3 regions of the Pseudomonas rosaeacicularis genome follow, and region 1 is predicted to be linked to each of the others. Evidence: predicted binding sites of a transcription regulator. Region 1 holds the regulator's gene; each other region holds the start of a gene.
What was found. Region 1 encodes FliA, which starts transcription of late flagellar genes. Its sites were predicted from a motif close to CTAAAGTTTNNNNNNNNNNNGCCGNTAA; they were not measured.
Positions count from the first base shown of each region.

Region 2: a site for FliA is predicted at 809-836, ahead of ACWKWM_RS05265 (flagellar protein MotY). Genes of this name have one in related genera too.
Region 3: a site for FliA is predicted at 1,267-1,294, ahead of ACWKWM_RS05530 (methyl-accepting chemotaxis protein). Genes of this name have one in related genera too.

Region 1 is NZ_JBSKHT010000026.1:68,879-71,145, reverse strand. Features, by position in the region: gene fleN (flagellar synthesis regulator FleN) at 1-496, shown strand, start outside; gene fliA (RNA polymerase sigma factor FliA) at 493-1,233, shown strand; gene ACWKWM_RS26990 (chemotaxis response regulator CheY) at 1,498-1,872, shown strand; gene ACWKWM_RS26985 (protein phosphatase CheZ) at 1,892-2,267, shown strand, end outside.
Region 2 is NZ_JBSKHT010000003.1:140,634-142,900, reverse strand. Features, by position in the region: gene pyrC (dihydroorotase) at 1-742, opposite strand, end outside; gene ACWKWM_RS05265 (flagellar protein MotY) at 890-1,798, shown strand; gene ACWKWM_RS05260 (argininosuccinate synthase) at 1,929-2,267, shown strand, end outside.
Region 3 is NZ_JBSKHT010000003.1:203,402-205,668, reverse strand. Features, by position in the region: gene katG (catalase/peroxidase HPI) at 1-917, shown strand, start outside; gene ACWKWM_RS05530 (methyl-accepting chemotaxis protein) at 1,342-2,267, shown strand, end outside.

The sequences.
Region 1 (2,267 bases):
CATCGGCGACAACCTCGACGTGCTGGTGATCGACACCGCCGCCGGGATCGGTGAGTCGGTGGTGAGCTTCGTGCGCGCCGCCCAGGAAGTGTTGCTGGTGGTCTGCGACGAGCCGACCTCCATCACCGACGCCTACGCCCTGATCAAGCTGCTCAATCGTGATTACGGCATGAACCGTTTCCGGGTCCTGGCCAACATGGCGCAGAGCCCGCAGGAAGGGCGCAACTTGTTCGCCAAGCTGACCAAGGTCACCGACCGTTTCCTGGACGTTGCCCTGCAGTACGTCGGCGCCGTGCCGTATGACGAATGCGTACGCAAGGCCGTGCAGAAGCAGCGCGCGGTGTACGAGGCGTTTCCACGCTCCAAATGCTCGCTGGCGTTCAAGGCCATCGCGCAGAAAGTTGACACCTGGCCGTTACCGGCGAACCCGCGCGGCCATCTGGAATTTTTCGTCGAACGTCTGGTGCATCACACCAGCGCAGGGCCCGTGTCATGACAGCAAGTGGGTATCGCATGTACAGCAAATCATCCCGTGATTCCCAATACGAGCTGATCGAGCGCTATGCGCCTCTGGTCAAGCGAATTGCCTACCACTTGCTGGCGCGTCTGCCGGCCAGCGTGCAGGTCGAAGACTTGATCCAGGCCGGCATGATCGGCTTGCTCGAAGTCTCGACCAAGTACGACTCCACCAAAGGCGCCAGCTTCGAGACCTACGCCGGGATTCGCATCCGCGGCGCCATGCTCGACGAGGTGCGCAAGGGTGATTGGGCACCGCGTTCGGTGCATCGCAACACGCGCATGGTCAGTGACGCGATTCGATCAATTGAAGCAAAAACCGGCCGCGACGCTAAAGATCACGAGGTTGCGGCCGAACTCCAATTGAGTCTCGATGATTACTACGGGATTTTGAACGATACCTTGGGCAGCCGACTGTTCAGTTTCGACGACCTGCTGCAGGACGGCGAACATGAAGGGCTGCATGAGGACGGCGCAAGCCAGTCGCTCGAGCCGTCGCGTGACCTGGAAGATGAACGTTTCCAGAGCGCGTTGGCTGAGGCCATTGCCAATTTGCCAGAGCGTGAGCGCCTGGTGTTGGCGCTGTACTACGACGAAGAGCTTAACCTCAAGGAAATCGGTGAGGTCCTGGGTGTCAGCGAATCGCGGGTCAGTCAGTTACACAGCCAGTGCGCAGCTCGTTTGCGAGGGCGTTTGGGAGAATGGCGAGCGCGTTGACAGGCAACGCGGCGGACCCATTGGGGCCGTGTTACCTGTAAAGCCGGCTGTGCAGAGCGTTCGTGGGAAACAAGAGAGACAAGGCTTGAGCCGGTCAGCGCAGACGCACATCGCGTGCGTCGCGCCGTGGTTCATGCCTGTTGATTTGCCAAGCCCGTCGTCGTTTCGTGCAGCCCGGTCAGCGAGCTGTACCGGTTTTGATTGAACGCGCGTCCAGGTGCTGGGCGCGTTAAAGACTGCTTGGAGGTCGAATTGGACAAGAACATGAAAATCCTCATCGTTGATGACTTCTCAACGATGCGGCGGATCATAAAAAACCTGTTGCGTGACCTTGGGTTCACCAACACGGCGGAAGCAGATGACGGCACGACCGCATTGCCGATGCTGCAAAGCGGCTCTTTTGACTTTCTGGTAACGGACTGGAACATGCCTGGCATGTCCGGCATCGACCTGCTGCGTCAAGTCCGTGCCGATGAGCGCCTGCGCAGCTTGCCGGTATTGATGGTCACCGCTGAAGCCAAGCGTGAGCAGATCATTGAAGCCGCCCAGGCCGGGGTAAACGGTTACGTGGTCAAGCCTTTCACAGCGCAAGTGCTGAAAGAAAAAATCGAGAAGATATTCGAGCGCGTCAATAGCTGATGTTCGCTGCGAGGGCGCTATGGATTCCAAAGATTCGACAATGGGTGACTTTGAGTCGACCCTGAAGAAACACGCACAAGAGCTGGTCGCAAGCCTTGAAAAAGGCAAGTTCGGCGAAGCCGTGCAACTGATCCATGAGCTGAACCAGACCCGCGATCGCGGCCTGTATCAGGAAGTCGGCAAGCTGACGCGTGAGCTGCACAGCGCCATCGTCAACTTCCAGATCGACCCGACCATGCCGCAAGCCGAAGAAGTGTCACAGATCACCGACGCCACCGAGCGCTTGTCGTACGTGGTCCGGCTGACCGAAAACGCGGCCAATCGCACCATGGATCTGGTGGAGCAAAGCACCCCCTTGATGAACGGACTCACGGCCGACGCCAAAGCGTTGAGCG
Region 2 (2,267 bases), on a different contig from region 1:
CGGTGCCCAGGAAAAACTTGCTGCTGCCACTGGTTGCGGCGTCGAGCAGGGCGACCTGGTGCGTATTGCGCTTGAGGATCGGCAAGCAATAGAAGTGCGGGCGAATACCGCCAACCAGCATGTGATTGCGGTTGTAGAGCAGGTGGTGGGCCGTAATGGTCGCCCCGACATTAGCCGACGCTTCATTGACGAACTGCACCGCCTCGGCGGTGGTGATGTGTTCAAACACCACTTTCAGCGTCGGCAGCAGTTCGACTACACGGCGCAGATGCTCGTCGATGAAGATTTTTTCGCGGTCGAACACGTCGATATCACCGCGGGTGACCTCGCCATGGACCAGCAGCGGCATACCGACTTCGGCCATGGTCTCCAACGTCGGCAGGATCTTGTCGATACTGGTGACGCCTGAGTCGGAGTTGGTGGTCGCACCTGCCGGGTAAAGCTTGGCGGCGTGAACGAAGCCACTGGCCTTGGCAGCGCGGATGTCCTGCGGGTGGGTCAGGTCGGTCAGATAAAGCACCATCAACGGCTCAAAGCGGCTGCCAGCGGGACGTGCAGCCAGGATGCGCTGACGATAACCGTCGGCCTCCTCGGCATTGCGTACCGGGGGGACCAGGTTCGGCATGATGATGGCGCGGCTAAAAGTGCGAGCAACGTCCGCGACGGTGTGGGGCAAAACAGCGCCATCACGAAGATGGATGTGCCAGTCGTCGGGGCGCAGGAGGGTCAGGCGGTCGGACATTGGGGATTCCAGGCGGGTCAAACTCGCTGGGAATGCTACCGGAAAAGACACTTCCAGGCACTCGCTATCAAGTTTTACAGGAAGGAACCGATAGCCACTCGTAAGTCAAAAATTTTGTAACGCGGAAAAATCTTTGTGGAGCCTCCCGTGCGCCAGCGATATCTAGCCCTGCTCAGCGTGTTTGCCAGCCTGCCGGCCATGGCGATCACTTTCCAGACGCGTCTGGAAAATATTGAGTGGAAGGTAGAAGGCGATCAGTTCGAATGCCGTCTCACCCAGCCGATTACCGACTTCGGTGCCGGTGAGTTCGTGCGGCGTGCCGGCGAGCAGGTGACCTTTCGACTCAGAGCTACCGGTTATTCGCTAGGGGTCGGTTCCGCCACGTTGCTGGCAGCGGCCGCGCCCTGGCAGCCGGGTAGGGGCGATCTTAATCTGGGCGCTGTGAAAGTAAGCAACGGCCAAATTCCCTTCAACACCTCCCAAGCCCAGGCGGGCAGGTTGATCAGCGGGTTGATGGACGGTCGCAGTCCGGTGATCCGCCACGTCGCCAGGGACGGCGGCGGACCAATGGAGGTCCGCTTGTTGCCGGTGAAATTCAGCAAAGCCTTCAGCGACTTTCAGATTTGCACTACAAAGCTTTTGCCGATGAACTACGAGCAGGTCAAACAGGCGGAAATTGGCTTCCCCGGCGGAGGGATAGACCTGGATGCAGCCGGCAAGGCAAAGCTGGACGTAGTGGTGGCATACATGAAAGCCGATTCGACAGTGAATCGTGTCGAACTGGACGGCCATTCGGACAACAGCGGCAATCGCCTGACCAACCGGGATTTGTCACGTCGTCGAGCCCTGGCCGTGATGGATTACCTCAAAGCTCAGGGGATCCCGGAAGAGCAGGTCACTCTGCGGTTTCACGGGGAGCGTTACCCGCTGGTACCCAATACCAACAATGCCAACCGGGCGCGTAATCGTCGCGTGAACCTCCACTTGGAGCGCGTTGTGCCGGACACCAAGCCCGCGCCAGTCGCCGCTGCAAACACCGCTCCATCGACCTCCTGAACGTCTAACTCCACGTCGTAGCCATGACATTATTTGTCGCTTCGTCGTCACAAGCTGTCGCGAGACTGTAAATTCACGGCCCAGGTCGTTAGAATCGACGGTTTTCCGTACAACGCGTTGGAGTGATGGCATGGCGGACGTAAACAAGGTAGTTCTCGCGTATTCCGGGGGCCTGGATACTTCGGTAATCCTCAAGTGGTTGCAGGATACGTACAACTGCGAAGTGGTGACTTTCACAGCCGATCTCGGTCAAGGCGAAGAAGTTGAGCCAGCACGTGCCAAGGCACAAGCCATGGGCGTCAAGGAAATCTACATCGACGACCTGCGTGAAGAATTCGTACGCGACTTCGTGTTTCCGATGTTCCGCGCCAACACTGTCTACGAAGGCGAGTACCTGCTGGGTACCTCCATCGCCCGCCCACTGATCGCCAAGCGTCTGATTGAAATCGCCAACGAAACCGGCGCCGAC
Region 3 (2,267 bases), on a different contig from region 1:
TGCTGTGGCAAGACCCGATTCCGGAGCTTGATCACGCGGTGGTCGATGAAAATGACGTGGCTTCCCTCAAGAGCAAAGTCTTGGCTTCTGGCCTGACAGTCTCGCAGTTGGTATCGACTGCATGGGCTGCTGCTTCGACGTTCCGCGGCTCGGACAAACGCGGCGGCGCCAATGGTGGTCGCATTCGTCTTGCACCGCAGAAGGATTGGCCGTCCAACCAGCCGGAGCAATTGGCCAGAGTGCTGCAAACCCTGGAGGGCATCCAGCGCGAGTTCAATGGCGCGCAGTCGGGTGGCAAGAAAATCTCAATGGCCGACCTGATCGTGCTGGCGGGCAGTGCGGGTGTAGAGCAAGCAGCGAAAAACGCCGGTCAGTCGGTGACAGTTCCGTTCACACCGGGCCGTATGGATGCTTCTCAGGAGCAGACGGATGTTGAGTCTTTCGGCTTTCTTGAACCGATCGCCGATGGCTTCCGCAATTATCTGAAGGGCAAATATACGGTTTCGGCCGAAGCGTTGCTGGTCGACAAAGCGCAACTGCTGACGTTGACCGCGCCGGAAATGACCGTGCTGTTGGGCGGGCTGCGGGTGCTCAATGCCAATGTCGGACAGAGCAAACACGGGGCGTTCACCCAGCGTCCAGAAGCGCTGACCAACGACTTCTTCGTTAACCTGCTGGACATGAACACTGAGTGGAACGCCATCGCGCCAGGCAAGGACGAATTTCAGGGTCGCGATCGTAAAACCGGTGCCGTGAAATGGACCGGAACTCGCGTCGATCTGGTGTTTGGCTCACACGCTCAGCTTCGCGCGCTGGCCGAGGTTTACGCCAGTGCGGACGCGCAGGAAGGCTTCGTGCGCGACTTCGTGGCGGCCTGGACCAAGGTGATGAACCTTGACCGGTTTGATCTGAAATAAACACCGGTTCTGTAGGAGCCAACGTGTTGGCGAAGCGGTTATCCCGGTATATCCGGGATGGCGCCTCGCGAACAAGTTCGCTCCTACAGTTGCTCCGTCCTTAGAATTTACTGCCGGTTCCCGGCAGATCGTCAGCGAGCTGCACTCCTACGCCCTTCGGGCAGAAGCGGTGAGATGTCGAACTCTGCACTTTTGATTCTGCCCGAAGGGCGTAGGAGTCCGGCTTGCCGACGATGGGCTGCGCAGCGGCCCCGATCTGACCACCGCTCAAACACTGTCGGATTCCACCCGCCGTAAGCAGGCATTTACATAGCGGCCGTGCCCGGCAGATCGTCAGCACAATCCCACGTTAAAGCTTTCGCCCCAACAGCCGATTCATATCCCCTAGAGCACCACTTTCCATCTTGCCCCAGGGAGCCACGGCATGCAGACGTTAAAGGCCTTGTACGAGTCCATCGAAAGGCAGTTTTTCGACTCGTTGACTAAAAAGTTGTCGAGCCTTTTTCTGCTGGTGGTGGTCAGTGGCTTGCTGTACTGGGTGGCGCTGAGCATTCGTGCCGACATCCTGTTTCAGCTGCGCAACGCGCAACTGGACCCCGGGTTGCTGGCGCAGATCGAGGGCAAACTCGATGGCCTGAGCAACGCGATTCTGTTCAGCACGCTGTTCACGTTGTGCCTGGTGAGTTTCATGGTCTGGTATTTCCGTCATCTCATCGTGCGGCCTGTGACGTACATGACTCATGCGCTGGAAGAAATCGCCAACGGCGAGGGCGATCTGTCCAAGGATCTGCCGCTGCTGACCCACGATGAAATTCGCGTGCTGGCCAGCACCTGCAACCGCTTTCTGGCCAAACAGCGGGAGATCATCAGCAACGTTCAGGCGCTGACCGTGCACATTGCCGTTGAGTCGGCGCGCTCGCTCAAGAACATCAGCGACTCCAGCGACAGCGCCACCCATCAGGCGCGTTTTGCCAAGGAAGTCATGGAGCAGAGCAACACAGCAGTGGGGCGCATCGAAGAGGTGTCGCAGCAGACGCAAGGCATTTCCAGTACCACCGCGCAGAACCTGAGCATGGCGCGTGCCTCCTATTCAGAGCTATTGGAGGTGACCGGCAACATCAGCGAAATCTCCCGCAGCCTCAATGAGTTCGGCACGCTGGTGTCGGCGCTCAATCAACGCTCCTCCAGCATCAAATCCATCGTCGGGCTGATCCAGCAGATTTCCTCCCAGACCAACTTGCTGGCGCTCAACGCGGCCATCGAAGCGGCGCGTGCGGGGGAGAGTGGCCGTGGTTTTGCGGTGGTTGCTGACGAAGTGCGTACGCTGGCGCAGAACGTCAGCCGCGCCAC